3 regions of the Allobosea sp. 05T422_2 genome follow, and region 2 is predicted to be linked to each of the others. Evidence: predicted binding sites of a transcription regulator. Region 2 holds the regulator's gene; each other region holds the start of a gene.
What was found. The regulator PhoB, encoded in region 2, activates phosphate uptake and scavenging genes when phosphate is short. The targets are predictions, from matches to a motif close to TGTCATNNANCTGTCAT.
Positions count from the first base shown of each region.

Region 1: AC1DJT_RS15400 (BtaA family protein) is a predicted target of PhoB. The motif match lies at 4,726-4,742, and genes of this name have one in related genera.
Region 3: AC1DJT_RS25585 (UDP-2,3-diacylglucosamine diphosphatase) is a predicted target of PhoB. The motif match lies at 3,045-3,061, and genes of this name have one in related genera.

Region 1 covers NZ_JBFTLD010000077.1:613-6,856, forward strand. Annotated here, with positions in the region: gene AC1DJT_RS15385 (ATP-dependent helicase) at 1-2,362, opposite strand, end outside; gene AC1DJT_RS15390 (acyl-CoA dehydrogenase family protein) at 2,481-4,136, shown strand; gene msrB (peptide-methionine (R)-S-oxide reductase MsrB) at 4,193-4,633, opposite strand; gene AC1DJT_RS15400 (BtaA family protein) at 4,795-6,045, shown strand; gene AC1DJT_RS15405 (class I SAM-dependent methyltransferase) at 6,042-6,244, shown strand, end outside.
Region 2 covers NZ_JBFTLD010000067.1:8,328-25,779, forward strand. Annotated here, with positions in the region: gene AC1DJT_RS14235 (hypothetical protein) at 1-278, shown strand, start outside; gene AC1DJT_RS14240 (Lrp/AsnC family transcriptional regulator) at 288-755, opposite strand; gene AC1DJT_RS14245 (ABC transporter substrate-binding protein) at 916-1,941, shown strand; gene AC1DJT_RS14250 (ABC transporter permease) at 1,961-2,713, shown strand; gene AC1DJT_RS14255 (ABC transporter ATP-binding protein) at 2,701-3,465, shown strand; gene AC1DJT_RS14260 (protein-disulfide reductase DsbD family protein) at 3,746-5,917, shown strand; gene AC1DJT_RS14265 (redoxin domain-containing protein) at 5,940-6,578, shown strand; gene AC1DJT_RS14270 (formylglycine-generating enzyme family protein) at 6,721-7,602, opposite strand; gene nirK (copper-containing nitrite reductase) at 7,653-8,783, opposite strand; gene uvrB (excinuclease ABC subunit UvrB) at 8,962-11,619, opposite strand; gene AC1DJT_RS14285 (DUF1801 domain-containing protein) at 11,805-12,221, opposite strand; gene greA (transcription elongation factor GreA) at 12,785-13,252, shown strand; gene AC1DJT_RS14295 (TIGR03862 family flavoprotein) at 13,262-14,479, opposite strand; gene AC1DJT_RS14300 (YnfA family protein) at 14,554-14,874, shown strand; gene phoB (phosphate regulon transcriptional regulator PhoB) at 14,994-15,692, opposite strand; gene phoU (phosphate signaling complex protein PhoU) at 15,726-16,445, opposite strand; gene pstB (phosphate ABC transporter ATP-binding protein PstB) at 16,494-17,294, opposite strand.
Region 3 covers NZ_JBFTLD010000190.1:138-5,558, reverse strand. Annotated here, with positions in the region: gene AC1DJT_RS25595 (cation:proton antiporter domain-containing protein) at 1-1,166, shown strand, start outside; gene AC1DJT_RS25590 (glycosyltransferase family 4 protein) at 1,105-2,184, opposite strand; gene AC1DJT_RS25585 (UDP-2,3-diacylglucosamine diphosphatase) at 2,184-2,996, opposite strand; gene AC1DJT_RS25580 (SDR family oxidoreductase) at 3,121-3,900, shown strand; gene AC1DJT_RS25575 (DMT family transporter) at 4,128-5,051, shown strand; partial or broken gene AC1DJT_RS25570 (helix-turn-helix domain-containing protein) at 5,214-5,421, shown strand, end outside.

The DNA.
Region 1 (6,244 bases), on a different contig from region 2:
GCACGAACGAGTCCAGCACCATCTTCCGGCCCGCCTTGTCGAAATCGACGGTCAGCTTGTTACCGTCGACGCTCGCGACGGAGCCCGGGCCGAACTTGATATGGAAGACACGGGCGCCGGCATCGAAAGCGGAGCTGCCGGTCGATTTCGCCGTCAACTCGCCCTCGATCAGCACCGGGCCGCGCTGGCGGCCCGAGCCCGAGCCACCCTGGCCGAAACCGCGGCCGCTGTTGTCCGAGAAGCCTGAGCCGCCGCCGTTCCGCGCACGATTCTCCTGAGCGCGCTGCCAGCCTGGTGTCTGGTATGAGGAGCCGAAGCTTTCCATGCGGTCGAAGCGCGAGGCGCCGTAGCCGCCCTGGCTATAGGTACACGGCGCCTGCACGACCTCGACATGCTCCTCCGGCAACTCGTCGATGAAGCGGCTCGGCAGGCTCGATTGCCAGAGGCCGTGAATCCGACGGTTCGAGGCGAAGAGGAGCTTCAGGCGCTTGCGGGCCCGGGTCAGGCCGACATGGGCGAGGCGGCGCTCTTCTTCCAGCCCGGCGCGGCCGCTTTCGTCGAGCGCGCGCTGGTTCGGGAACAGGCCTTCCTCCCAGCCGGGCAGGAAGACAGTATCGAATTCGAGCCCCTTGGCCGCGTGCAGTGTCATGATGCTGACGCGCGCCCCGGCCTCGCCACCATCGGCATCCATCACCAGCGAGACGTGCTCAAGGAAGGCCGGCAGGTCTGGGAACTCGTCCAGAGAGCGCACCAGTTCCTTGAGGTTCTCGAGGCGGCCGGCGGCATCGGCCGAGCGATCCTTCTGCCACATCTCGGTATAGCCGGATTCCTCCAGCACCTGCTCGGCAAGCTCGCCCTGCTTCATGTGTTCGGCCTTGGTCGACCAGCGGGCAAAGGCCTCGACCAGTTCGCGCAGCGCGGTGCGGGCCTTCGGCTTCAGTTCCTCGGTCTCGACCACGGCACGGGCCGATTGCAGCAGCGACAGGCCGGTTGCCCGGGCGTGGTTGTGCAGAAGCTGGACCGTCGCGTCGCCCAGCCCGCGCTTCGGCACATTGACGATGCGCTCGAAGGCGAGATCATCGGTCTGGCTCACCACGCAGCGCAGATAGGCCATGGCGTCGCGGATTTCGGCCCGCTCATAGAAGCGTGGGCCGCCGATGACGCGATAGGGCACGCCGACATGGACGAAGCGCTCCTCGATCTCGCGCATCTGGGCGGAGATGCGGACGAGGATGGCGACCTCGGCAAGGTTTTCGCCCTTGCTCTGCATCGCCTCGATCTCGTCGCTGATCAGGCGGGCTTCCTCCTGGCTGTCCCAGGCGCCGGTGATCGTGACCTTCTCCCCGGCTTCGTCCTCAGTGCGCAATGTCTTGCCGAGCCGGCCTTCGTTGCGGGCAATCAGTTTTGAGGCGGTGGCGAGGATATGCCCGGTCGAGCGGTAGTTCCGTTCCAGCCTGACCACGACCGCGCCGGGAAAATCGTGCTCGAAGCGCAGGATGTTGTCGACCTCGGCGCCGCGCCAGCCATAGATCGACTGGTCGTCGTCGCCGACGCAGGCGATGTTGCGCCGGCCCTGCGCCAGCAGGCGCAGCCAGAGATACTGGGCGGTGTTGGTGTCCTGATATTCGTCGACCAGGATGTAGCGGAAGCGCTCATGATAGGTCGCGAGCACATCGGCATGCTCCCGGAACAGCGTCAGGCAGTGCAGCAGCAGATCGCCGAAATCGACTGCGTTCAGCGTCTTCAGCCGCTCCTGATAGGCGGCATAAAGGGCGCCGCCCTTGCCTCCGGCGAAGACGCCGGCTTCACCCGGCGGCACGTCCTTGGGGGCAAGCCCGCGGTTCTTCCAGCTGTCGATGAAGCCCGCCAGCATGCGGCCGGGCCAGCGCTTCTCGTCGATCCCGGCGGCCGTGATGACCTGCTTCATAAGGCGAATCTGGTCGTCGGTATCGAGAATGGTGAAGTCCGAGCGCAGATCGAGGAGCTCGGCATGGCGGCGCAGGATCTTGGCCGAGATCGAGTGGAAGGTGCCGAGCCAGGGCATGCCTTCGGCCACGGGGCCGACGAGGCTTGCGATGCGCTCCTTCATCTCGCGCGCTGCCTTGTTGGTGAAGGTCACCGAGAGGATCTGGGACGGATAGGCGCGGTTGGTGGCGATCAGATGGGCGATGCGCGTGGTCAGCACACGGGTCTTGCCGGTGCCGGCGCCTGCCAGGACCAGAACAGGGCCATCCGTGGCCTCGACCGCTTGCCGCTGCTCCGGGTTGAGGCCTGCCAGATAGCCTGCCGCCGGCTGTGCGGCGGCGCGGGCGGCGAGGCCGCCGGGGCGGGGCAGAGGGGCGGACGTGGTGTGATCGGACAAGGCTTCAGGTCGCTTTGATCGTGATTCGTTCCAGAGGCAATATAGGCTGTCGCGCCGCAGATTGCTGGATAAGGCTGTTGGGCGTTGAATGCTCGCCCGATCGTCAGGACGCGCCGCGATGAATGTGGATATCGCCTCCCGCCATTCCACCCATGAAGTGACGAACCAGGTTCCCATACTGTGCGATTACGACGCCTTCGCGGCTGATCCCGTGTTGCAGGCGGCGGCCACCGCCTTCGATGCAGGCTGGMCCTCGGAGCGCCTGCACGCGGCAGGGCGCATTGTCGGCTCGGCGCAGGTGCAGGACCTGGCGCGACTGGCGAACAGGTTCCCGCCCGAACTCAGGACGCATGACCGGTTCGGCAACCGCATCGACCAGATCGAGTTCCATCCGGCCTGGCACGAATTGATGGGGCTTGCGATCGAGCAGGAGACCCATTCGCTCGCATGGAACAGGCCGGGCCCGGGCGCACAGGTGGCGCGTGCTGCGCTCTCCTATCTCTGGAGTCAGGGCGAAAGCGGCATCTGCTGCCCGATCAGCATGACCTATGCCGCGATCCCGGTCCTGAGGCAGGAACCCGACCTCTGGAGCAAGTGGGGCGCCCTGGTCAGCTCCAACCGCTATGACCGCCGCCAGACGACCGCCTCCGCCAAGACAGGGGCGACCGTCGGCACGGCAATGACCGAGAAGCAGGGAGGCTCTGACCTGCGCCAGACCCAGACCATCGCCGAGGACAATGGCGACGGGACATGGTCCCTGACCGGGCACAAGTGGTTCTTCTCGGTGCCGCATTCCGACCTGTTCCTGACCTTGGCCCGAACCGCCGAGGGCATTTCCTGCTTCGTCGTGCCGGGCTGGCTGCCGGACGGCTCGCGCAACGGCGTGGCGATCCAGCGGCTCAAGGACAAATGCGGCAATCGCTCGAATGCCTCGTCCGAGGTCGAATTCCGCGGTGCGATCGGCCAGATGATCGGCGAGCCAGGCCGGGGCCTGCGCACCGGCCTGGCGATGAACCAGGGCTCCCGGCTGGACATTGCGGCGGCGTCGGCCGGGCAGATGCGGCTCGCCGTTTCGCTGGCGGCGCATCACGCGGCCCATCGGCGCGCCTTCCAGCGCGGGCTGATCGATCAGCCGATCATGCAGAACGTGCTGGCCGATCTTGCGATCGAGGCCGAGGCTGCAGCCTGGCTCGCCTTTCGGCTGTTTGCGGCGCTCGACCGTCAGGAAACGAGCGAGAGCGACCGGTTGCTGGCGCGGATCGGCGCGCCGATTGCGAAATACTGGGTCTCGAAGCGCGCGCCGGCGGTGGTGGTCGAGGCGCTGGAATGCCATGGCGGCAACGGCTTTATCGAGGAAAACCCCATGGCCCGGCTCTATCGGGAGGCGCCGCTCAACAGCGTCTGGGAGGGCTCGGGCAACGTCATTTGTCTCGATGTGCTGCGCTCGCTGGAGCGAGAGCCGGGCTCTCTCGTGGCGCTGATCGAGGAGATGCGACGCGCGGCCGGCGCCGACAATCGCTTTGATGCGCATTTGAGCGCGCTGGAGTCGGAGATACCCACTTTGGTGCGAAGCGAAGGACAGGCGCGGCGGCTGGTCGAGCGGCTGGCGCTGGCGCTGCAGGCCTCGTTGCTGCTGCGCCACGCACCTCACATGGTCGCAGACGCCTTCATCGCGACGCGGCTCGAGGGGCGCTGGTCGGGCCATTTCGGCGATCTGCCGGCGTCCGTGGATGCTGCCGCGCTGGCGCATCGGGCCGTCCCGGCGGTGGAATAGCACTCACGCGTTTGCGCGGCCGCCCTCCCGAAGGGGAGCGCGGCCGGCCGACTGGCTCAGGCCTCGGCCGGAGCGAAATCCATCGCCACGCCATTGATGCAGTAGCGCAGTCCGGTCGGTGGCGGGCCGTCAGGGAAGACATGGCCGAGATGGCCGCCGCAGCGGGCGCAATGCACCTCGGTGCGCTGCATCATGTAGCTATTGTCCTCGCTGATACCGACCGCACCCTCCAGTGGCTGGTCGAAGCTCGGCCAGCCCGTGCCGCTCTCGAATTTCTTGCCGGACTGGAACAAGGGGTTGCCGCAACCGGCGCAGGTMAACCGCCCGGCGCGCTTCTCGAAATTCAAGGCGCAGGAGCCGGCGCGCTCGGTGCCATGCCCGCGCAGCACGTGGTACTGCTCCGGGGTCAGGCGGCGGCGCCACTCCTCGTCGGTCAACTGGAATTCGAACTCACCGGCTTCCCTGACCTTGCCGCCGAACAGTCCGGACAGTCCCATCGTCATTCTCCCGTTCAAAGGTTTCGGGCGGAATATGGGGATGATTGCGCTCCACGTCAGCCCGCCCTCACGGATAGCTGATCCGCAAGGCGCGTCACCCAACCGTCACGCGACTCCTCTAGTCGGCTCGCCATCACAACGGACCGCGCGAGGAACGAAGAATGCAGACGGCGCGTACGGTTCGGCGGGAAACCACAATGGGCCTGACCACGGCGGTGCATCGCAGCAAGCCGCTGTCGCGGGCGGGGATGTTGGAGCGCCTGTTCACCCTGGCCTTTTCCGGGCTCGTCTATCCGCAGATCTGGGAAGACCCGGTCGTCGACATGGAGGCACTGGACCTGCGCCCCGATGATCATGTCGTGGCAATCGCGTCCGGCTCCTGCAACATCCTGTCCTATCTCACCGCCAACCCGGCGAAGATCAGCGCTGTCGATCTGAATGGCGCCCATATCGCGCTCGGCAAGCTCAAGCTCGCCGCACTCGACAGCCTGGCAGGCCATGAGCAGTTCCTGCGCTTTTTCGGCGAGGCGCAATCGCAGGCGAATATCGCGCTCTATGACGCCGAGATCGCGCCACGCCTCGATGCCGTCTCTCGCAGCTACTGGGAAGGCCGCAGCCTGAGCGGGCGCCGGCGCATCCAGGTCTTTGCCCGCAATTTCTACCGGTACGGCCTGCTCGGCCGTTTCATCGGGGCTGGACATCTCCTTGGCCGTACGCTCGGCTGCGATCCGCGCGTGATGCTGCAGGCTCGCGACATGGCCGAGCAGCGCGCCCTGTTCGACAGGCATATCGCTCCCGTCTTCGACAAGCCCCTMGTGCGTTGGCTGGTGCGCCAGCCGGCCTCGCTCTATGGGCTGGGCATCCCGCCGGCCCAGTACAAGGCCCTCGCGGCTGACGGCGACGCCGGGATACGCGGCGTGCTCCGGCGCCGGCTTGAAAGGCTGGCCTGCGGCTTCGACCTGAAGTCGAACTATTTTGCCCGGCAGGCCTTTGGACGGGGCTATGCGACGGACGAGAACGCATCCTTGCCGCCCTATCTTGAAAGCCGGAATTTCGCGGCCGTTCGAGAGCGGGCGGGCCACGTCGCCTATCACCAGAGCGCGATCACGGCCTTTCTCGAGAGCCAGCCTGCGAAGAGCTGCGATGCCTATGTGCTGCTCGATGCTCAGGACTGGATGAATGATGCGGATCTCACGGCGCTCTGMACGCAGATCACGCGCACGGCGCGACCCGGCGCCCGCGTAATCTTCCGGACGGCTGCCGATGAGCGGCTGCTGCCGGGCCGGGTGCCGGCCTCGATTCTCGCGCAATGGCGCTATGAGGAAGCACGCAGCCGCGAGCTTGGAGCGCGCGATCGCTCGTCGATCTATGGCGCCTTCCATCTCCATGTGCTGCAGGGGGCGGTGGCATGAGCGCTGGCCGCGCCACGACCGAGGCCGCCGGSCTGATGGACCGGATGTATCGCCACCAGCGCCATATCTATGACGCCAGCCGCAAATTCTATCTGCTTGGCCGGGACCGGCTCATCGCCGAGCTCGATCCTGCGCCGGGCAGCGCGATCCTGGAAATCGGCTGCGGCACAGGGCGCAACCTGATCAAGCTCGCCCGGAC
Region 2 (17,452 bases):
GCGAGGGCTTTCGCGCGCTTGCAGCCAAGGGCGATCTCAGCACGCAGCGCAGCATCGCGCGGGAACAGGCCGGGTTCACCTCCGAGCGTGAGCTGACCTGCCGTGATTTCCAGCGCGAAGGCTCGCTCGGTTTCTGCGCCGCGCGCATCACAGAGGCCAAGGCTGCCGCAATCCGTGCCCGCCTCGGCCTGCCCGAACCCAAGCCCGAACGGCCCAAGCCGGCGCGACCGGCCGTGGCCCGCCCGGTCGCGCCGGCGGTTGCCGTTCCGACCCAGTAAGCCCGACCCTTACACTTTCGGCAGGTCCGGAACCTTGTAGGCCGTGGTCGCCTTGATCCGTTCCATCGCGAAGCGGGAGGTGACGTTCTTCAGCGGAATCGTCTCGATCAGCCGCTTATAGAACCCGTCATAGGCCGCCATGTCGGCAACCACCACGCGCAGCATGTAGTCGACATCGCCGGCCATCCGGTAGAACTCCATGACCTCCGGCATCGACGCGACCATCTGCGCGAATTTTTCCAGCCAGGGACCGGAATGGTCGGCGGTCTCGATCTGGACGAAGACCGTGAGCCCGAGTCCGATCTTCTCCGGCGCCACCAGCGCGACACGCTTGGTGATGACGCCCGTCGCCTCCAGCCGCTGAATCCGCTTCCAGCAGGGGGTCTGCGAGAGGCCGACGCGATCGGCCAGCTCGGCGATCGAGATGTTCGCATCACCTTGCAGGACAGTCAGGATTTTCCGGTCGATCGCATCCATTCTCTCAGCCCATCAATTGGAGAACTAATTTCCTATTGAATTGGGAATCTAGAGAAAAATCATCTTTTCGATGCCCGCATCTTGCTTTCAGATAGAAAATCCTTTTCTCAATCTGTCAACCGGCGTTCTCGCCGGACCGATTTTCACGAAGGATGGATCGATGGATCGCCGCCAGTTTCTGCTCGCCGGCTCTTCGCTTCTCGCGAGCACTCCCCTTGCCGGCGCTGCATGGGCCCAGAGCGGCGTGACAGCCCGTGTCGGCTACATCCCGGTCATCGGCACGGCGCCCGTCTTCGTTGCCAATGGCGAAGGCTGGCTCAAGGAGGCCGGCATCAATGCCGCCTTCACGGTTTTCGAATCCGGTCCGAACATGATCCAGGCCCTGGCCTCGGGCACGATCGACCTCTATGTCGCGGGTATCGCGCCACTTGCCGTCGCCCGCTCGCGCGGCGTCGACATTCGCGTCGTGGCCGCAACTGCGATTGCCGAGAACGTCTTCGTGGCAGCTCCCGCGCTCGCCAAGTTCTTTACGTCCGGCACCGCACCGGCTGCGGCCTTCGAGGCGCATAGGGCCGCCACCGGAAAACCGGCCCGGCTTGCGACCCAGCCCGCCGGCTCGGTGCCCAACACCACCCTGCAATATTGGCTCTGGGAGGTCGCCAAGGCCGACAAGGCCGATGTCGAGGTCGTGCCCATGGGCATCGACGCGACACAGCAGGCCGTGCTCGCTGCAGCTGTCGAGGGCGCGATCGTGCGCGAGCCGGCGCTGTCGATCATCCAGACCCGCAATCCCGGCATCAAGCTGATTGCCGGCGGCGAGGAGCTGTTCCCCGGCCAGCCCGGGACCGTGGTCGCAGCATCAGGCGATTTCGTGACCAAGAATCCGGACGCCGTGCAGAAGCTGGTGACGAGCCTGGTGCGTGCCGCCGCTCTGATCGCCAAGGACCCCGACAAGGCTGCCCCGCATGTCGGCGCCGCGCTTGGCAAGGGCATCGTCGACCCGGCCCTGATCCGACAGGCGCTGACCTCGCCCGCCAGCAAGTTCCCGATCGATCCGCGCGTCATCATCGAGCCGTCGCGTGCCATGCAGGCCTATCAGGTCAAGCTCGGCTCGCTCGAGAAGGAACTGCCTTTCGACGGCCTGTTCGAGACCCAGTATTACGAGCGCGCCATCAAAACCCTCTGACAGAATCCGGCGGCTGATCTTGACCTCGCTCAGGGCTCCGGCCCTCGCCTTTGCAGGCCTCCTCGCCTTCCTGCTGCTCTGGGAGGCGATCCCTCATTTCGGGCTGGTGAACCCAGCCTTCCTGCCTGGCCCGTCTGCCTTGCCGAAGGCATTCTGGCGCGAAGTGACCTCGGGCGCGTGGTTGTCGGCGATCGGCGGCTCGCTCGGCCATTATTTCACGGGCCTCATCGTCGGCGCCGGCCTCGGCATTGCCACTGGCGTGCTCGTCGGCATGTCGCGCACCGCGGACGAAGCCACGGCCTGGGTCGTGCGCGTGCTTCGGCCGATTCCCGGCCTCGCCTGGGTGCCCTTCGCCATCATCTGGTTCGGGGTCAATCCGTCGGCGGCGGTCTTCATCATCGCCATCGGCGTGTTCTGGATCGTCTTCTTTGCGGCACAGGGCGCGATCCGCGGCGTCGATCGTGACCTGATCGAGGTCGCGGATGCGTTTGGTTTCCGATCGGCCTGGCAGCGTCTGAGCAAGATCCTGCTGCCGGCCGCAATGCCCGGCATTCTGGTCGGCGTCCGCACCGCGCTTGGCCAGGCCTGGATGGCGGTGGTCGCCGCCGAGATCTTTGGTGTCGCCGGCGTCGGGCAGCGCATGATGCAGGCCTCCAGCCTGCTCGCGACCGACATCGTGGTGATCTACATGCTGACCATGGCCGCGCTTTACGGCCTGCTCGACACCGCCTTCGTCGCTTTCCAGGGATGGGTGCTGCGATGGAAAGCATGATCGACATCAAGGCCCTGTCGCTGACCTTCACCCGCGACGGGGAAGCGACCGAGGTGCTGCACAAGCTTGACCTCCAGGTCGCGCGCGGCGAATTCCTCGCCATTGTCGGCCCATCCGGCGTCGGCAAGTCGACCCTGCTGCGCGTCATCGCCGGGCTCGCCAAACCGAGCGGCGGCGAGGTCATCTTCCATGCCAGGGACCGGACCCGCCGGCCGGTCGCGCTGGTCTTCCAGGATTCGCGCCTGCTGCCCTGGCGCAAGGTGATCTCCAATGTCGGCTTTGGGCTCGAGGGGCGGGCCTCGCGCCCTGCGCGGCTCAAGCAGGCTCAGGAGATGCTCGATCTCGTGGGGCTCGGTCAGCTCGCACAGCGCTGGCCCCACCAGCTCTCGGGCGGCCAGCGCCAACGCGTTTCGCTGGCGCGCGCGCTCGCGGTCGAGCCGGAAATCCTGCTGATGGACGAGCCCTTCTCGGCACTGGACGCACTGACGCGCGAAACCCTGCAGGACGAGCTGATCCGCGTCTGGCAAAGCACCGGCAAGACCGTGCTCTTCGTCACACACGACATCGACGAGGCTGCCTATCTCGCCGACCGCGTCGTCGTGCTCTCGGGCGCACCCGGCCAGATCATCGCCGAGCATCGGATCGCCACTCCGCGCCCGCGCCGCCGCGGGGCCGCCGCCGAGACCGAGATCGTGCGGGCCGTGCGCCGCGGACTTGGCGCCGATATCGTCGCGGATGGCGCAGCGATCTGATCGCCGGTCACACCACGTCGTGATTCCAGCCGACGCGCAGCGCAGCCTCGGACACCCTCCCGGGCGCCGGGAGCGATGATCGCGTCCGGAACGGCGGCGCTGCGCGGCTCGTCCGGAATGGTGACGCTCCCGTGCGCGGGGCGACATCATAGCGCGGGGCATCCTTGCGCCTGACGCCCGAAGAAGGCCCTGCTCACGCGCTATCACCGGCTTGTCATTGGCGCGCAGCGCCAATCTGGGGCAGGTGAGCTGAGGCCTTTACGATTTGATGACGGAAAACATGGTCGAGCGCATTACAAACGGCTTGCTGCGGCGGGGCCTTCTCATCCTCGCACTGCTCCTGCCCGGCGCCGCCCTTGCCGCCGAATCTGCTGCGGTCACCAGCCCCCGCGTCACTGCGACCCTGCTCTCCAGCCGCGACGTCGTTGCGCCCGGCGAGCGCTTCCAGGTCGCGCTCAGCCAGAAGATCGCCAAGGGCTGGCACACATACTGGGCCAATCCCGGCGATTCCGGCGAACCGACGCGGATCGAGTGGACATTGCCCGCAGGCTTCAGCGTCGGTGCGATCCAATGGCCGGCGCCGAAGGCGCTCCCGGTCGAGCCGCTCGTCAATTTCGGCTTCAGCGATGCCGTGCTGCTGCCGGTGGAGATCACCGTTCCCGAAGGCGCACAGCCGGGCGAGCGCCTTGCCCTCAAGGCGAACGCGACCTGGCTGGTCTGCGAAAAAATCTGCATCCCCGAGGAAGGCTCCTTCACGCTCGACCTCAAGGTCGGCCCGGCCCCGGTCGCCGATGAGGCGGCACAGTCGCGGATCGATGCGGCCCGCGCCGCGCTGCCGCAACCTGCCGATTTCCGGGCGAAGCTGACCCAGGACGGCGATGCGCTCGCCCTCGCGCTGCCGGGCCTCGGGCAGCCCGTCGAGGAGCTGCGCTACTTCCCGCTGCTCGAGACCTTGATCGAGCACGCAGCCCCGCAGACCGCGACGAACACTGCCGCCGGCACGGTCTTGCAACTTGCCCGCTCCAGCTCGTTCAAGGTCGGCGAGACCGAGCTCAGCGGGGTCATCACCTATCGCGAGGCCGGCGTGCCGCGCGCGCTGAGCCTGATGGCCGATGTCGAGCCTGCGCTGGTCAATTCCTCCACGGCGCCGCAAGCGGCCCAGGCCCCGGCCGTGGTGCGCGTCGCCGCAGCGCCCGAAAGCAACCTGACGCTCTGGGCCGCACTGGCCTTCGCCTTCGCCGGCGGCCTGATCCTCAACCTGATGCCCTGCGTGCTGCCGGTGCTGTTCATCAAGGCGCTCGGCTTCGCGCAGGCCGCGCAGGCGAGCCGCGCCGAGGTGCGCGAGCAGGGTCTGCTTTTCCTTTGCGGCGTCCTTACCAGCTTCATCATCCTTGCCGGCGCGGTGATCGCGCTGGCAGCGCTCGGCACCAGCATCGGCTGGGGGTTCCAGCTGCAATCGCCGCCCGTCGTGATCGTGCTGGCGGTCATCATGGTGCTGATCGGCCTCAACCTGCTCGGCGCATTCGAAATCGGCGGCTCCGTCCAGGGTGCCGGACATGGGCTTGCCTCCAGCGGCGGACGCTTGGGCGCCTTCATGACCGGGGCGCTCGCCGTCATCGTCGCGACGCCGTGCACCGCCCCCTTCATGGGCGCGGCGATGGGATATGCCGTGACGCAACCGCCGCAGATCGCGCTTGCGGTCTTCCTGGCGCTGGCGCTCGGCTTTGCCGCGCCGGTGGTCCTCCTGTCCTTCGCTCCCGGCTGGCTGCGTCTGCTGCCCAAGCCCGGCCGCTGGATGGTCATCCTCAAGCAGGCCTTTGCCTTCCCGATGTTCGCGACTGCGACCTGGCTGGTCTGGGTCGCCTCCGTCCAGGCCGGCCCCGGCGGCGTGCTTGCCGCTCTGGCTGCGATCCTCGCCGCCGGCTTCCTCGTCTGGCTGCTCGGCCTCGGCCGCAGTGCTGGCGGGCGGACCCGAGTCGCCCTGTCGGCTCTCGCCCTGTTCGTCGCCGTCAGCGCCGGGGCCTTCGTGCTGCAGAGTGCCGTTCCAAGCGCGACGGACGCAGCACGGGCCGGCGACATCGAGCCCTGGTCTCCCGAGCGCGTCGCCGCGCTGCAGGCGGAAGGGCGTCCCGTTTTCGTCAACTTCACCGCGGCCTGGTGCATCACCTGCCTTGCCAATGAGCGGGTCGCGCTGGTCCGGCAGGAGGTCAAGGACACCTTTGCCAAGCTGAACGTCGCCTATCTCAAGGCCGACTGGACCAACCGCAATGCCACCATCGCAGCCGCACTTGCCGAGCACGGCCGGGCCGGCGTGCCGCTCTACCTGTTCTATCCCGGCACGAAGGGCGCGCCGCCCGAAATCCTGCCGCAACTCCTGACGACCGACATGCTGGTCGAGGCCGCCGGCCGTGCCGCCGGCAAAGAGGCGAGGACCGCGCAGAACCGACCCTGATCCTGGGAAGACGGAGGCAGACATGACAGCTGTGACACGTCAGAGGTTCATCGCAGGCTTGGTCCTTGCGGGCCTCACCCTCGCAGCGGCCCCGGCGCTCGCGCAGAGCGGCCCGCGGATCGGTGCGCCGGCCCCCGCCTTCTCGGCGCTCGATGTCGACGGCCGGACCCGGTCGCTCCCGGAATTCGCGGGCAAGACCGTGATCCTGGAATGGACCAATCACGACTGCCCCTATGTCCGCAAACACTACAACAGCGGCACCATGCAGAGCCTGCAGCGCGATATGACGAAGGAAGGCATCGTCTGGCTGAGCGTCGTCTCCTCACCGCCGGGTGAGCAGGGCTATGTCACGGCCGCCCAGGCCAAGGGGCTGACCGCCTCGCGCAACGCCGCCCCCAGCGACCTGTTGCTCGACCCCAAGGGCACCATGGGCCGCGCCTATCGCGCGCAGACCACGCCGCATCTGTACATCATCGATGGCAAGGGCACGCTGGTCTATGCGGGCGCGATCGACGACAAGCCCTCGGCCAGCGCCGCCAGCCTGAACGGCGCCAAGAGCTATGTGCGCCAGGCAGTCGCCGAAATGAAGGCCGGCAAACCGATCTCAGAAGCCACAACCAAGGCCTATGGCTGCGCGATCAAGCTCGCCCCGCTGAACTGACAGCAGCGAGCGCCGCCTCCGCACTGTCGCGGTGCCGCCGATCCACCTATGTCGAGGTCAGCGCGGCATGGTGCCTGATCGGCCACATCGACGATCGGATCCCTGGTCCGGCCGGCGCTTAGGGCGTCTCCTTGAGCGTCGCCTATCTCGCGACCAGCTGGACCAGCCCCAAGACAAAGCTCCATCCGGGCCGGGAAACGTCGTCACGTACGAGCCGGAAGCCGAGATTGCTCGGAGGCGTGCCGGATGCGCAGCCGCCGGCGCGCGCATCGCGAACGAAATCCGCCATGTAGGCCCGATGGCGGCCCTCAACGACGCGAACCCCGCAATTGGCCAGGACAGCCGTCCTTGCCCCCGTAGCAGCGACGGCGATGCGCTGAAAACAGGTGTCGGTCCATTCCCAGACATTGCCGGCCAAATCGAGAAGGCCATTCTCGTTCGCGCCGAAACTTCCAATCGGTTGTGGCGCCTTTGCGACTGTCGTCACGCGGCTCGCGTCCCTGTCATAGATCGCAAGCGCTCGCTGGCCGGGGTCGCCGCCACTGAGGTTTTCCGGCAGGGCGTCGTCGTGGAATCGGCTCGCGGCTGCATAGGCCCACTCGCCGTCCGTCGGTAGCCGGAACGTCGCCCCCGTCTCGCGTGACAACCAGGACGCATAGGCCTGAGTATCCCGCCAGCTCACTCCGACGACGGGACGGTCAACGGCAGCAGCGTCGGTGCCCGCCATCGGGCACGCTCGGGCTTTGACGCAGCGCAGATAATCCGCGACCGTGACCTGATTTTTCATCACAGCCAGCGGCCTGTCGACAGCAACCGCCACAATCGGCGCGATGATCGGCTTCCCGTCCCGCAAGAACTCGCCGCTGGCACGGTAACGGAATGTACCGGACCGCAGTTCCACGAGCTCCGGGAACGGCGCACGTGCTGTCGCCGATCCGGTGCCATATCCCGGCGCAAGGGCCGAGATCGCGATGGGCGCCAGCGCCGCGCTGGCCAGGGCCATGAGTTTGAACGCGGACAGCATGATGCCTCCCGAGGCGGCCGTCCGACGGCCCTAGGCGGGTGATGGTCAGATCATTTATGCGCGACGTTGCTCACAATCGGTTCGGGCGCCTTTACCTGGGTCATCAGGTCATCATTCCATTGACCCTCGACCCTGAAATGGGCTGTCGCACCAAGTTCGAAGGCCTCGATCATGTTGTGGTTCACGTATCCGACAATGCCGGGCTGAAGGAATTTGGTGAGCGCCGCGCCCGCGGATCCGCCCCGAATGAACCAGGTTTCGAGATTGGTCTCGGGAGGATTCGAGAACTTGCCGGTCTCCCAGACATAGTCTCCGAACCCGCCGACCAGATGTGGACGTGTGTCGCGGCTTGCCTGGGAATGCACGATCAGCACGTTCTCACCGACCTTTGCGGGCATCGCGTTCTTGCCCGTCAGGGCTCCGACCGCGCCGTTGAACACGACGTGACTTGGCACCAGCTTTCGCATGACCTCCATCGTGTCCATGTAGGCGTCGCCATGCGTGTCGTAGTGCTTGAATTTGCCCTTCTCGTCGCGCGGAACGTAATAATCATGCTCGCCGATGTAGTAGACGCGATCGTAGTGAAGCGGCCGTCCGGCCGCATCCTTGAGGCCGTCCCGCGGCAGCACCATCACGGCGCCGCTCATGCCCGAGGTGATATGCCAGGGGGTCATGGCACCTGGGATGCAGTGATAAGCGAACACACCCGTCCGGGTGGCCTTCCAGCGCAGCACGGTCTGCTCCCCGGGGTTGATCAAGGTCAGATCGGCACCGCCTGATGCGCCCGCAGCAGCATGGAAGTCGATATTGTGCGCCATCGAGTTGGTGTCGGGATTGGCAAGCGTCACCTCGACATAATCACCCTCGTGCACGACAAAAAGCGGCCCAGGGATCGACCCGTTGAAGGTCATGGCCTGCAACGTGGTGCCCTCTTCGTCGATAACGATCTTCTTCTCCTCGACCCAGAGCCTGAACTCCATGATCCTTGGGCCCAGCTTGGTCGCCTGCTCGTGAGGATGAACGAAGGGCGGTGCGACGAACTCGACCTTCTGTCGCGGCAGATCGAGCACCTGAGCCGATGCTGGAGCGACCAGCGCCCCGGCCAGGAATGCGGCGCCCCTGAGGGCGGCACGTCGGGAGATGGTGGCCTTACCATCGGCAATCTCGAATGCCTGTCCCATGGCCATCCCCCCTTGAGCACCATTCATTCGAAAGGATACCGGCGGTGCAATCGTGGAACTACGGACCAAGGTCGAAGAGCATTCGGGCGGTAGGTCTTGCAGCCCTTTGGCCGTGGCGCTGGCGCGCCCGGAGCAGGGAACGGCAGATGCTGGACTCGGGCAGAGCCACTACGGGCAGCTATCGCCGGCCGCGTCGCTTGGCCTGTTCCCCCGCGCCCTTCGGCCGCGATTCCGGAACCGGACCCATCTCGTCCAAGTTCGGCTTGCGCGGACGCGAGACCGGTTTGGCTTCGCCGCCGCCCCAGTTATGCGGGCCCATGTCCTCATCGGTGGGTTTGCGCGCCCGTGTCGGCAGGTTCGCCGACGCGCCGTAGCTGCGCTCCCCCTTGTACTTGCCAGCCGAGGCCTCGACATCGCTCTGGCGGGCGAGCGGGTCATCGGAGATGGCGAGTTCGGTCGCCTGCAGGCGCTTGATCTCGTCGCGCAACCGGGCGGCCGTCTCGAATTCGAGATCGGCGGCAGCCTCGCGCATGCGCTTCTCGAGATCGGCCAAGGCGGCCTTGAGGTTGTGCCCGGCGATCGGCGCATCGACCAAACCCTTGTCGACCGTGACATGGTCGCGCTCGTAGACCGAGCCGAGGATGTCGCCGATGGCGCGCTTGATCGTCTGCGGCGTGATGCCATTCGCGAGGTTATAGGCCTCCTGCTTCTCGCGGCGGCGATTGGTCTCCGCCATCGCGCGCTCCATCGAGCCTGTGATGTGGTCGGCATAGAGGATGACCTTGCCGTCGACATTGCGGGCGGCGCGGCCGATGGTCTGGATCAAGGAAGTCTCGGAGCGCAGAAAGCCTTCCTTGTCGGCGTCGAGAATGGCGACGAAGCCGCATTCCGGGATGTCCAGGCCCTCGCGCAGCAGATTGATGCCGACCAGCACGTCGAAAGCGCCGAGGCGGAGATCGCGCAGAATCTCGATGCGCTCGATCGTGTCGATGTCGGAATGCATGTAGCGCACGCGCACGCCGTTCTCGTGGAGGTACTCGGTCAGGTCCTCGGCCATGCGCTTGGTCAGCACGGTGACGAGGCTGCGGTAGCCCTTCTCGGTGACCTCCTTGATCTCGTCGAGCAGGTCGGCAACCTGGTGCTTGGCGGGGCGGACCTCGACCGGAGGGTCGATCAGCCCGGTTGGACGGATGACCTGCTCGGTGAAGACACCGCCGGTGCGGTCCATCTCCCAGCCGCCGGGCGTCGCCGAGACATGCACCGATTGCGGGCGCATCGCGTCCCATTCCTCGAAGCGCAGCGGCCGGTTATCCATGCAGGACGGCAGGCGGAAGCCGTATTCGGCCAATGTCGCCTTGCGGCGGAAGTCGCCCCGGTACATGCCGCCGATCTGCGGCACGGTGACGTGGCTCTCATCGGTGAAGACCAGCGCATTGTCGGGCAGGTACTCGAACAGGGTCGGCGGCGGCTCGCCCGGCTTTCGGCCGGTGAGATAGCGCGAATAGTTCTCGATGCCGTTGCACGAACCGGTCGACTCGATCATCTCTATGTCGAAGGTGCAACGCTGGTCGAGCCGCTGCGCTTCGAGATAGCGCCCCATGCGATTGAGTTCCTCAAGGCGGGCCTTGAGCTCCTCCTTGATCGACTTGACAGCCTGGGTCAGCGTCGGGCGCGGCGTGGTGTAGTGCGAATTGCCGTAGACTTTCACGAATTCGAGGTCGGCCGTCTTTTGACCGGTGAGCGGATCGAATTCCGAGATGCTTTCGACCTCGTCGCCGAACAGGCCGATGCGCCAGGCGCGGTCCTCATAGTGGGCCGGGAACAGCTCGATGACATCGCCACGCACGCGAAAGGTGCCGCGGGCGAAATCGCCAAGCGTGCGCTTGTATTGCAGGGCGACGAGATCGGCGATGAGCTGACGCTGCTCGATGCGCTCGCCGAGTTTGATGGCGAAGGTCATCGCCGTATAGGTCTCGACCGAGCCGATGCCGTAGATGCAGGAGACGCTGGCGACGATGATGACGTCGTCGCGCTCCAGCAGCGAGCGCGTGGCCGAGTGGCGCATGCGGTCGATCTGCTCGTTGATCGAGGATTCCTTCTCGATAAACGTGTCCGAACGCGGGACGTAGGCCTCCGGCTGATAGTAGTCGTAGTAGGAGACGAAGTACTCCACCGCGTTGTCGGGGAAGAAACTCTTGAATTCACCGTAGAGCTGTGCGGCCAGCGTCTTGTTCGGGGCGAGGATCAGAGCCGGGCGCTGCGTCTCCTCGATCACCTTGGCCATCGTGAAGGTCTTGCCGGAGCCGGTAACGCCGAGCAGGACCTGGTCGCGCTCCTGCCGTGCGACGCCGTCGACGAGATCGGCGATCGCGGTCGGCTGGTCACCAGCCGGCTCGAAATCCGACTGCATGCGGAAGGCGATGCCGCCCTCGGACTTGTCCGGGCGGGCCGGGCGATGCGGCGTCCAGGGCTTGCCGGGATCGATGAAGGGGCTGCCGGACTCGAGCAGGTGCTGCAGCGAATGCGCGGTGACGGAGGCAGCGGTCTCGCCCTCGGCCTCGCCGAAGGCAGAGGCCGCGTCGCCTTTCTTCGGCTTTTTCTTCAGCTTGGTGTCGCCGGGGCGCGGCTCGCCATAACCGGCCTGCGGCTGGTCGCTGAAACCGGAGGCGCCGCCCGGGACCGCCCTGCCGCGGTTGATCGCGGGATTGAGCAGATCGGCGAGATAGCCCTCGAGCGGCTTCAACTCGGGCTTGGTGGCCTTGGAGTTCGGCGTGCGCGCGGAGGCGGGCTTTTTTGCAGGCTTAGCCTTGGCGGTCGTGTCGGAGCTTTTCGGCATGGCGGCAATATGGGGCGAAACCGGGCGGAGCGCGAGGGGTACGCCGTCGCAGCAGGCGGATAACTGACAGCAGGTGACAGGAGTACACCGTGGCAGGAGAAGCCGGATTGAAGCGGTCCCGGGGGTGGGCGCGATGCAAGTCCGGCTTTCATCGCGCGCCGGCGCATATCGAGACGGAGCGAGGCTTATCCGCGGGACTTGGTCTTGCCGCAGCCGCCGGACATGTTGAGGGTCACGGCTGCGCGAATGAGAGCCTTCAATGCCCCTTCGTCAATCGTCTCACCCTCGTGGATGTCGATGGCCCGCCTGGTGTTGCCATCCAGACTGGAATTGAAGAGGCCCGATGGGTCGTCGAGTGAGGCCCCCTTGGCAAAGGTCATTTTGACGACGCTCTTGTAGGTCTCCCCAGTGCAGATCAATCCGTCGTGGGACCACACCGGAACCCCTCGCCATTTCCACTCCTCTACCACCTCAGGATCGGCTTGCCTGATCCATACGCGGAGCTGGGAGAGCATCTTGCCTCGCCAGTCGCCCAGCTCGGTGATCCGCTCGTCGATCATCCGAGACGGGGAGTTTTCGTTCTGGGACTCGCTCTGGCTCATGATCTTCCCTTCTCTCCGGAACTCTCGCTTCTGGGATCGGGCCAACCGTCTGCTCGAGATCGCAGCGCAACCTCTCGAAGAGGCTGGGCCGGCCGGTAAACGTCTTGGAGAGCACGGTGTGTCTGCACGGATCACAACGCATAACTCTCTGGCTATTGATCTGCATTCATAATCATTGGGCTATACGTCAGTCAATCGAAGCCTGCGCGCGCAACGATCGCCGTCGGGTCTCGCAACTCAGGATCAAGGTGGCCGCGACGGACGGCCCGACGCAAGCGCGGCGCTCTTCCGGCATCGGCTGCCCCCTTGGGAACGGGACTGCGCTCGTGATCGGGGGCCAGGGGCAGCGCGCGATGGCTCTGCTCTTGATGGTGCGGCCGGACACGGGGGTGTAGACTGTTCGGGTCTTGTCTTCGGCAGTGCCTGATCCCCATCTCCAAGTGATCGCCGCTTCAGATTCCAGCATCGGGTTGGCGCTGCATCGCAAGCAGTCGTGAGGACGTAACACTGAAAGCTGTGGTCCGGTTCGCCGGATGTGCCGAGATCAATAGGAGGAGGCCAGAATGACTCGCGCCTTCGTCAAGGAAGCAGAGGAAAGAGGGACCCTGGACGAGCTGCCGGACCGGCCAGTCTCGCCTCACCCGAACCTCGTGACGCCTGAGGGGCTCGCACAGATCGAGGCCCAGCTGGCGCGCTGGCATGACGAACACGCGGCGGCGCTGGCCGGAGGCGACCGCACCGAGATCGCTCAGACGCGGCGCGAGTTCCGCTACTGGGCGGCGCGGCGCGCCAGCGCCAAGCTGGCCCCTGCGCAGGAAAGGCACGACATCGTCCGCTTCGGCTCGACAGTGACGATCCGCCGGGCCGATGGGCGCGAGCAGAACTGGCGGCTGGTCGGCGAGGACGAGGCCGATCCGGCACACGGAACGCTGCCCTATGTCGCGCCGTTGGCGAGCGCGCTGATGGGCAAGGGCATTGGCGAGAGCGTCAGCATCGGCACTGAGGCGGTCGAGATCATCGCGATCTCCTGAGGCGATCGTTCAGCTATCCGCGAGCCAGGCCTGAATCCCTGCTGCAGCTGCGACTCCGGTCGCGAAACAGGCCTGCAGCAGATAGCCGCCGGTCGGCGCCTCCCAATCCAGCATCTCGCCTGCGACAAAGGTACCGGGCAAGCGTTTCAGCATGAAGCCTTCCTCGACCTCGGCCGCGGCGACGCCACCGGCGGTGGAGATCGCCCGCTCGATCGGTCTGAGACCGGTGAGCACCAGAGGCGCGGCCTTGATCAGTGCGGCCAGCCTCTCCGCGTCTTCGGGGAGTGGCCCCTTCGCCGCTTCGCGCAGCAGCGCAATCGCGGATGGAGCAAGACCTGCAGCCTTGCGCAGATGATTGCTCAGCGTCACGCCCTTGCGACGATGCGCGAGGCGCTGGACCAGCAGTGCCGCCTCGTGATCGGGCCTCAGATCGATGGTGATGACCGCCCTGCCCTCGCGCAGGATCGTCTCGCGAATCGGGGCAGAGAGTGCATAGACCGCGCCGCCTTCCAGACCCGTCGCATCGATCATCGCCTCGCCGGGCACGGATTGGCCGCCGAAGCTCAGGACGATGCGCTTCAACGGTACTCCGGCAAAACGCTCTCGCATGGTCTGGGACCAATCGACCGTGAAACCGCCATTGGCCGGGCGCAGCGGCGCGATCGCAACGCCGCGCGCCGCCAACAAGGGTGCCCAGCCACCATCCGAACCCAGCCGTGGCCAGCTCGCACCGCCGAGCGCGAGCAGCGTCGCGTCGGGCCGCGCCTCGACATCGGCGCCATCGCGGCTCCGGAACGTCAGAGCTCCCGCTTCGCTCCAGCCGGTCCAGCGCTGCCCAGGCGCGAAGGCGACGCCGAGACCATCGAGCCGGCGCAGCCATGCCCGCAGCAGGGGCGAGGCCTTCATGGCGCGCGGGAAGACGCGGCCGCTGCTGCCGACGAACGTGTCCTGCCCGAGCGCATCGGCCCAGTCGCGCAGGGATTGTGGCGGGAAGGCGCGAATGGCCGGCTCCAGCCAGGCTTGCGCATCGCGATAGCGGGGCAGGAACCTGTCGAGCGGTTCGGAATGGGTAAGGTTCAATCCGCCGCGCCCGGCCAGCAGGAATTTGCGGGCCGGCGAGGGCATGCGATCGTAGATCGTGACGGTGTCCCCGGCTGCCGCAAGGCGCTCGGCCGCGATCAGCCCGGAGGGCCCTGCTCCAATAATGGCGACGTGATGTGTGGGCATCGGTCCGGCTTGCCGTCAGCGCGCCCTGCGGTCAAGGGTAATCCCGCCCCGAAGGCCATCGACAGGGACGAACCATGCCGACCATCGCCGCCTATTTCGGCGCAGCCATTCTCGAAATCGCCGGCTGTTTCGCGTTCTGGGGCTGGCTCCGGCTCGACAAGCCCATCTGGTGGCTCGTACCCGGACTGTTTTCGCTCGCCCTGTTCGCCTGGCTGCTGACGCTGGCGGAGAGCGAAGCCGCCGGACGGGCCTATGCCGCCTATGGCGGCGTCTACATCGTCAGTTCGCTCGCCTGGCTCTGGGCCGTGGAAGGCTTTCGCCCCGACCGCTGGGACATTATCGGTGGGCTGATCTGCCTCGCCGGCGCGGCGATTATTATCGCAGGGCCGCGCTAGGGTATCGGCCCGAAAGGTGGATTGCGGTTTTCGGGAAGGCCGATGCAACCATAGACGGTTAGATCGTCGGGCGGATTCGATATCCGGCCCGATGATCCAAGTCCCCGATGATCCAAGTCTCAGCTCCGCGCAAAGGTCTCGTCGAAGGCATAGCCGGCACCGCGCACGGTCCGCAGCGGGTCCTTGGCGTTGTCAGGAGTGATCGCCTTGCGCAGCCGGCCGACATGGACGTCGACGGTGCGCTCGTCGATATAGACGTCGCGGCCCCAGACCGCGTCGAGCAGCTGGGCCCGGGAATAGACCCGCCCCGGCGCCTGCATCAGGAATTCGAGCAGGCGGAACTCGGTCGGGCCGAGATGCAGCTCGCTGCCTGAGCGGCGGACACGGCGGGTGGTGCGGTCGAGTTCGAGATCGCCGGCGGCCAACAGGCCGGCGACATGACCCGGCTTGGCGCGGCGTAGCAACGCCTGGATGCGGGCGATCAGCTCGGGCAGCGAGAACGGCTTGACGACATAGTCGTCGGCCCCGGTGGCGAGGCCGCGCACACGCTCGGTTTCCTCGCCGCGGGCGGTGAGCATGATGATCGGCACCCGCTCGGTATCGCGACGGGTCCGCAGCCTCCGGCAGAGCTCGATGCCGGAAAGGCCCGGCAGCATCCAGTCGAGCAGCACGAGGTCCGGCGTATGATCGCGCAGATGCAGCTCGGCATCGTCGCCACGCGCGACGCTGTCGACCTCGAAGCCCTCGGCTTCGAGATTGTAGCGCAGCAACAGGGTCAGCGGCTCTTCGTCCTCAACGATCAGGATGCGTGCAGGCATGTCTCACTCGGTCCCAAAGGTGTCGGGCGCCGGTCACTCACCGGTGGCGGCGTCCAGAAGGATATTGGTCGTGTCGAGCTTCGGGCGGGCTGCGTCCAAGGCTTCGCCCGTGACGAGATAGTGGATCGTCTCGGCGATGTTGGTGGTGTGGTCGCCGATGCGCTCGACATTCTTGGCGCAGAACAGGAGATGCGTGCAGAAGGTGATGTTGCGCGGGTCTTCCATCATATAGGTGAGCAGCTCGCGGAAGAGCGAGGTATAGAGCGCGTCGATCTCATCGTCGCGGCGCCAGACCTCCATGGCCTTCTGCTCGTTGCTGACGGCGTAAGCGTCGAGCACGTCCTTGAGCTGGGCCTGAACCAGGCGGCTCATATGCTCGAGGCCGACGACCGCGCGCGACGGCGGCTGGAACTGGCCGGAGATGGCGACCGCGCGCTTGGCGATATTCTTGGCGAGATCGCCGACACGCTCGATATCGGCGGCGATGCGGATGGCGGAGATCAGCTCGCGCAGGTCGTTGGCGAGCGGCTGGCGCCGGGCGATGGTGAGCACCGCCTTCTCCTCTACCTCGCGCTGCAGATTGTCGAGGCGCTGGTCGGCGCTGATGACCTTCTGTGCCAGCCCGGTGTCGCGGCGCACCAGGGCGACTGTCGAATCGCCGAGCATGCGCTCCGACATGCCCCCCATCTCGGCCAGGCTGCGGCGGATCCCCTCGAGATCGGCATCATATGAGCGGACGATGTGATCAGTCATCGCGGCGTATCCTTTGTCGGCAAAGCAGTTGGAAGGCTGGGCGCCGGTTCAGCCGAAGCGGCCGGTGACGTAGTCCTGCGTCTGCTTCTTGTGCGGGTTCATGAAGATGGTGTTGGTGGCGTCGAATTCGATCACCTCACCGAGATACATGAAGGCGGTGTACTGCGAGATACGCGCCGCCTGCTGCATGTTGTGGGTGACGATGACGATGGTGAAGTCGGTCTTGAGCTGCTCGAGCAGGTCCTCGATCTTGCCGGTCGAGATCGGATCGAGCGCCGAGGTCGGCTCGTCGAACAGGATGACTTCCGGCTTCTGGGCAATGGTCCGCGCAATGCAGAGGCGCTGCTGCTGGCCGCCGGACAGGCCCATGCCGGAGGTCTTCAGCTTGTCCTTGACCTCGTCCCAGAGCGCGGAACGGCGCAGCGCACCCTCGACGCGGTCATCGAGCTCGGATTTCGGTGGCTTCTCGTAGAGGCGGATGCCGAATGCGACATTGTCGTAGATCGACATCGGGAAGGGCGTCGGCTTCTGGAACACCATGCCGACGCGCGAGCGCAGCTCGTTCACATCGATATCGTTGCTGATGACGTTGCGGCCGTCGAGCAGGATCTCGCCGGTGGCGCGCTGCTCGGGATAAAGCGAGTAGATCCGGTTGAAAATGCGCAGCAGGGTCGACTTGCCGCAGCCCGACGGTCCGATCAGGGCAGTGACATGGCGGTCCCGGAAGTCGAGATTGATGTTCTTCAGCGCCTTGTGCTCGCCGTAGTAGAAATCGAGGTTCTTGACCGCGATCCGGACGGGGGCCTCGGCATCAAGCGCTTGCGGGCTCAGTTCCAGCGTCGAAAGCATCGACTTGTTCCTTCAGATCGAACGCGACGAGGGTTTAAGGCCGTTCATTTGCCGCCCCGCACGATACGGCGGGCGATAAGCGAGAGGCACAGGATCGAGACGGTGATGATCAGCGAACCGGCCCAGGCGAGTTGCTGCCAGTTCTCATAGGGGGCGGA
Region 3 (5,421 bases), on a different contig from region 2:
TTGCCGGCATTGTGGTGGTCGGGCGGCTGGCGCTTCGTCCGCTCTTTCGCCTTGTCGCCTCGACGGACAGCTCCGAGAGCTTCCTTGCCGCAACTCTGCTGGTGGCACTCGGCACGGGACTTGTGGCGGCAACAGCTGGCCTCTCCATGGGCCTCGGCGCCTTCATCGCCGGCCTGCTCCTGGCCGAAACCGAGTATCGGCGCGCCATCGAAGTCACGATCGAGCCGTTCAAATCCCTGCTGATCGGCGTCTTCTTCCTGATCGTGGGCATGAGTGTCGATCCCGCGCAGCTTGCAGCCCAGCCCGCAATCATCCTCGGCATCGCGGCCGGCCTTCTCCTGACCAAAGTGCTGGTTGTGCTGGGCCTGGCCCGGCTGCTGGCTCTCTCCGTCCCGACAGCGCTCGAGACCGCGATCATGGTCGCTCCGGGCGGCGAATTCGCCTTCGTGCTGCTCAATGCGGCTGTCGGCGCGAAGCTTGTTGACCAGCACGCGGCAAGCCTCGTGCTTGCCGCGGTGTCCCTCACCATGGTGGCGCTGCCATTATTGGCTCGTGTAGCACGCCATATGGCGGCGCGTTTCGCGCCGCCGGTGATACTGCCTGAGGAGGCTACGATCCTGCCGCCCGACGATCATGCGGGGCGTGCGATCGTCATCGGCTGCGGCCGGGTTGGCAGGCTCGTCGGTTCGATGCTGGAAGAGCACAAGAAGCCCTATATCGCGCTCGACTCCGACCCGATCCTGATCGCCGGCCAACGGCGCGCTGGCCGACCCGCCTTCTTCGGCGACGCGACCAAGCCCGACTTCCTGAAACTCTGCGGCGTGGTCGACGCAAGCGCCCTGATCGTCACGATCCACAACCACCGTGCGGTCGATGAGATCGTCAAGGCGGCAAGGGCTCTGCGCCCCGATCTCGTCATCGTGGCGCGCGCCCGCGACGCCGCCCATGCCCGGCATCTCTATGAACTCGGCGTCAACGACGCAGTGCCGGAGACCATCGAGGCCAGTCTGCAATTGTCGGAGGCAGCACTTGTCGGCCTTGGCGTGCCAATGGGCCTCGTCATCGCCTCCGTGCACGAAAGAAGGGATGTGTTTCGGCGCGAACTCAAGCCCGCTGCCGCTCCTGCGCCTGCGCTTCCCCGGCACGGGCGTTCGCGAAGGTTGTAATGCTCTGKACCGGAGCGCGCCGGGAAATCCGCTGGATATGCCCGTAGAACTGCTCGGCACTGCTCTGCCAGCTATGGCCTGCGGCAAGTCCCAGGCAAGCTTCGCGCGGGATGCGCAAGGCCGCTAGCGCTGCGCGCCGCAGATCCTCGTCCAGCACGGCGGCACCACTGCCGGCAAAGACATCGCTCGGCCCCTGCACCGGAAAGGCGGCAACGGGCAGCCCGCTTGCCGCGGCTTCGAGCAGCACGATACCAAAGGTGTCGGTCAGACTCGGAAAGACGAAGACATCCGACGACGCATAGATCGCGGCCAGGTCGTCGCCCTCGCGCGTGCCCAGGAATGTCACATCCGGGAAGGCCCGCTGCAGATCCGCGCGCGCCGGGCCATCGCCGACGACGACCTTGCTGCCGGGCAGGCGCAGCGACAGGAAGGCATCCAGGTTCTTTTCGACCGCGACGCGCCCGACGCTGAGGAAGATGGGACGCGGCAGGTCGAGCACGCTTGCCTGGCGCGGATGGAACTGCTGGAGATCGACGCCTCGCCCCCAGCGCAGAATGCGCTCGAACCCGTTCTCCTTCAGTTCGGCCTCGACTGTCGCGGTCGAGACCATGACCCCGGCAGCCGCCCCATGGAACCGGCGCAGGAACTGGTAGCTCCAGCGTTCCGGGATGGGCCAGCGGGCCGCGACATATTGCGGGAACCTTGTGTGGTAGCTCGTCGTGAACGTCCGCTTCTGCGCGAGGCAGACGGCGCGGGTCAGCCAGCCGATCGGCCCTTCCGTCGCGATATGGATGTGGTCCGGCCCAAAATCGGTGATGCGCCGGGCGATGGCGCCCTGCGTTGCCAGCGCGATGCGGATATCGGGATAGGATGGCAAGCCGATCTGCCGAAATCCGTCGGGCGTCAGCATATGCGGCGTCACACCGAATGACGGTCCTGCCTCGACCATCTGCTCCAGCGACCGGACGACCCCATTGATCTGGGGGCGCCAGGCGTCCGTCGCGATGAGGACGCGCATCAGGCGGCCTCGCTGACCAGAGCCGGCAGCGGGATCGGCCGCACGGGCTCGCTCTTGAGCCGGTATTGCGGCCAACGAATGACCTCGAAGCGGCCGTCATGATGCTCGACCACAGCCGTGCAGCTTTCGACCCAGTCGCCCGTGTTGATGTAGGTGAGCCCGTCGATCTTGCGATGTGCGGCGTGATGGATATGGCCGCAGACGACGCCGTCTGCACCATGGCGGCGGGCCTCGGCGGCAAGGCAGGTCTCGAACTCGCCGATATAATTGACCGCATTCTTCACCTTCTGCTTGGCCCAGGCCGAGAGCGACCAGTGCGGCAGATGGAAGAGGCGACGGACCTTGTTGACGACCGTATTGGACGCAAGCGCAACCGTGTAGGCCCAGTCGCCCAGCAGGGCGAGCCATTTTGCGTTGCGCACGACCAGATCGAACAGATCGCCATGGATCACCAGCAGGCGCTTGCCGTCAGCGGTTTCATGCAGCGCATGGTCGGCGATGTGGATTCCGCCGAACTCGCTTCCAGTGAAGTCGCGGAGGAAATCGTCGTGGTTGCCGGTGATGTAGATCAGCCGCGAACCCTTGCGCACCTTGCGCAAGAGCTTCTGCACGACGTCGTTATGCGCCTGCGGGAAGTACCAGCCGCTCTTCAGCCGCCAGCCGTCGATGATGTCACCCACGAGATAAATCTGCGGAGCATCATAGGCCCGCAGGAATTCGAGCACGAGATCGGCCTGTGCTCCTCGCGTTCCCAGATGCAGGTCGGAGATGAAGATGCTGCGAACCTGCTTCGCCTCGTCCTCGTCGCTCATGCCGCCAGCCCATCTTGTTGCATTGCTTGCGGCGTGTGTCTGATTTGCATTGCGCTTTGATGACGCAGAACTCAATCCGTGGTTCTGCTCAGCTGAACATCAGCGAAAGCTCGGGAGAAACGCGATGGATTTGGGTATTGCCGGCCGTACGGCCATCATTTGCGCCTCGAGCAAGGGGCTTGGCCGCGGCTGCGCCGAGGCCCTCGCAGAGGCCGGATGCACCGTGGTCATCAACGGCCGCGACGCGACCACGCTGGAGGCCACGGCAAGCCAGATCCGGGCCAAGTATGGTGCAACCGTGATCGCGGTCGTTGCCGACGTCTCGACCCGCGCAGGTCAGGACGCGCTGCTCGCCGCCGCGCCGGAGCCGGACATCCTGGTCAACAACAATGGCGGCCCACCGCCGAAGCCGTTCCGCGAAGTCTCGCGCGAAGCGCTACTCGAAGGCGTCATCCAGAACATGGCGACGCCGGTCGAACTGATGCAGCGTGTCGTCGACGGCATGATCGCGCGCGGCTTCGGCCGCATCGTCAACATCACCTCGATGAGCGTGCTGACCCCCTTGACCGGGCTCGATGTCTCGTCGGGCGCACGCGCCGGTCTGACCGCCTTCTTCTCCGGCGTCGCCCGCGAGGTCGCATATGCCAACGTCACCATCAACAACATCCTGCCCGGCATGTTCGATACCGATCGGCTGAAGGGCTCGACCACCAAGATGGCGGCKATCAAGGGGATCACGCCCGAAGAAATGACGAAGGGCCGCATGGCCGAAATCCCGGCGAGGCGCTTCGGCAGCGCCGAGGAGTTCGGCAAGGCCTGCGCCTTCCTGGCAAGCGCCCATGCCGGCTACATCACCGGCCAGAACCTGCTGATCGACGGCGGCGTCTTCAAGGGAACGTTCTGAGACGCGGCAAGGCCAGCATCTGCCCCGGTGAGCCTTGCTGTCCGGGGCAGGAATTCTCTCCCAGTTCCTGCCGCGCAAGACCCGCATCCAGCACGCTTCCCCGGCACGCATGCGCCGCCGCGGGCATCAGGGTTGCAAGCATTGCGCTTGGACCGGACGCGCGAACGTGATCTAGAGGGACAAGTCTTTTATAAGACTCTCTCCCCCGACACGTACGCGCAGCACCGTTGTCTCCTCTCCTCGGCATCACGCTCAAGCTGATCTCGGCTTTGTCCTTCACCCTGATGTCGGCTGGCATCAAGGCGATCGCGGCCCGTTATCCGACAGGGGAACTCGTCTTCGTCCGGTCCTTCTTCGCGCTGATCCCGCTGCTGCTCTGGCTCGGCTGGCGCGGCGAAATTCCTGCTGCCCTGAAGACCAAGAATCTGCGCGGCCATTTCAAGCGGGGGGTGATCGGTTCGACCGGCATGTTCTGCGGCTTCGTAGCCTTGAGCTTTCTGCCGCTCCCGGACGCGGTCGCGCTCGGCTATGCCGCGCCGCTCGCAGTCGTCGTGCTTGCAGCTCTGGTGCTGAAGGAGCGTGTCCGCATCTATCGCTGGAGCGCGGTGACGATCGGCTTCATCGGCGTCCTGATCATGCTGTCCCCGCATCTGGGCAGTTTCCAGATCGCTGGCAGCAATGCACCGGCAATCGGCGCGGCCTTCGGCCTTGCCGGCGCCTGCTGCTCGGCTTTTGCCTCGATCGAGGTGCGGCAATTGACCATGACGGAGCGCACCGGCGCGATCGTCTTCTATTTCACGCTGATGACGACGACGCTCGGCCTCTTCACCATCCTGCTCGGCTGGCGCATGCCCGATCTTCAGGACGCCGCACTCATGGTCGCGATCGGCATTCTTGGCGGGCTCGGCCAGATTTTCCTGGTCCAGGCCTATCGCTACGGCGACGCTTCGCTGATCGCGCCGTTCGAATACTCGACGATGCTCTGGGCCGTTACGATCGGCTGGTTCGTCTTCGGCGACTGGCCGGCTTCAGCCGTGCTCATCGGCGCAGCCATCGTCATCGCATCCGGCATCTATGTGATCCTGCGCGAGAAGCAGCTCGGTCTGCTCAAGCGGGAGACGCGCGAGGTCGGCCCGACGCGGGCGACCTGAGAACACGGGCAGAATTGTGTGAAAGGCGCCCCGACGAAGCCGCCCTCGGCCGTCGCCCGCCCCTCTCCAGCTTGCTCCTTCCAACTGGAACAGGCATTGTCCGGTTAGACAAACGTTTGTTCGCTTCCGCAAACGATCAGCATTCGTGTGACAGGTATCAGGATGGGTATCGAGACCAAGGAACGTGGCGGGCGCGAGCTCGAATCCGGAGCCCAGGTCATCTCGGGCCAGCTCGGCAAGACGATCCAGCGCCTGCGCAAGGCCTATAATCTCTCGCTTTCCGAGCTCGCGGAGCAGTCGGGCGTTGCCAAGTCGATCATCAGCCAGATCGAGCGCAACGAAACCAACCCGACACTGGCGACGATCTGGC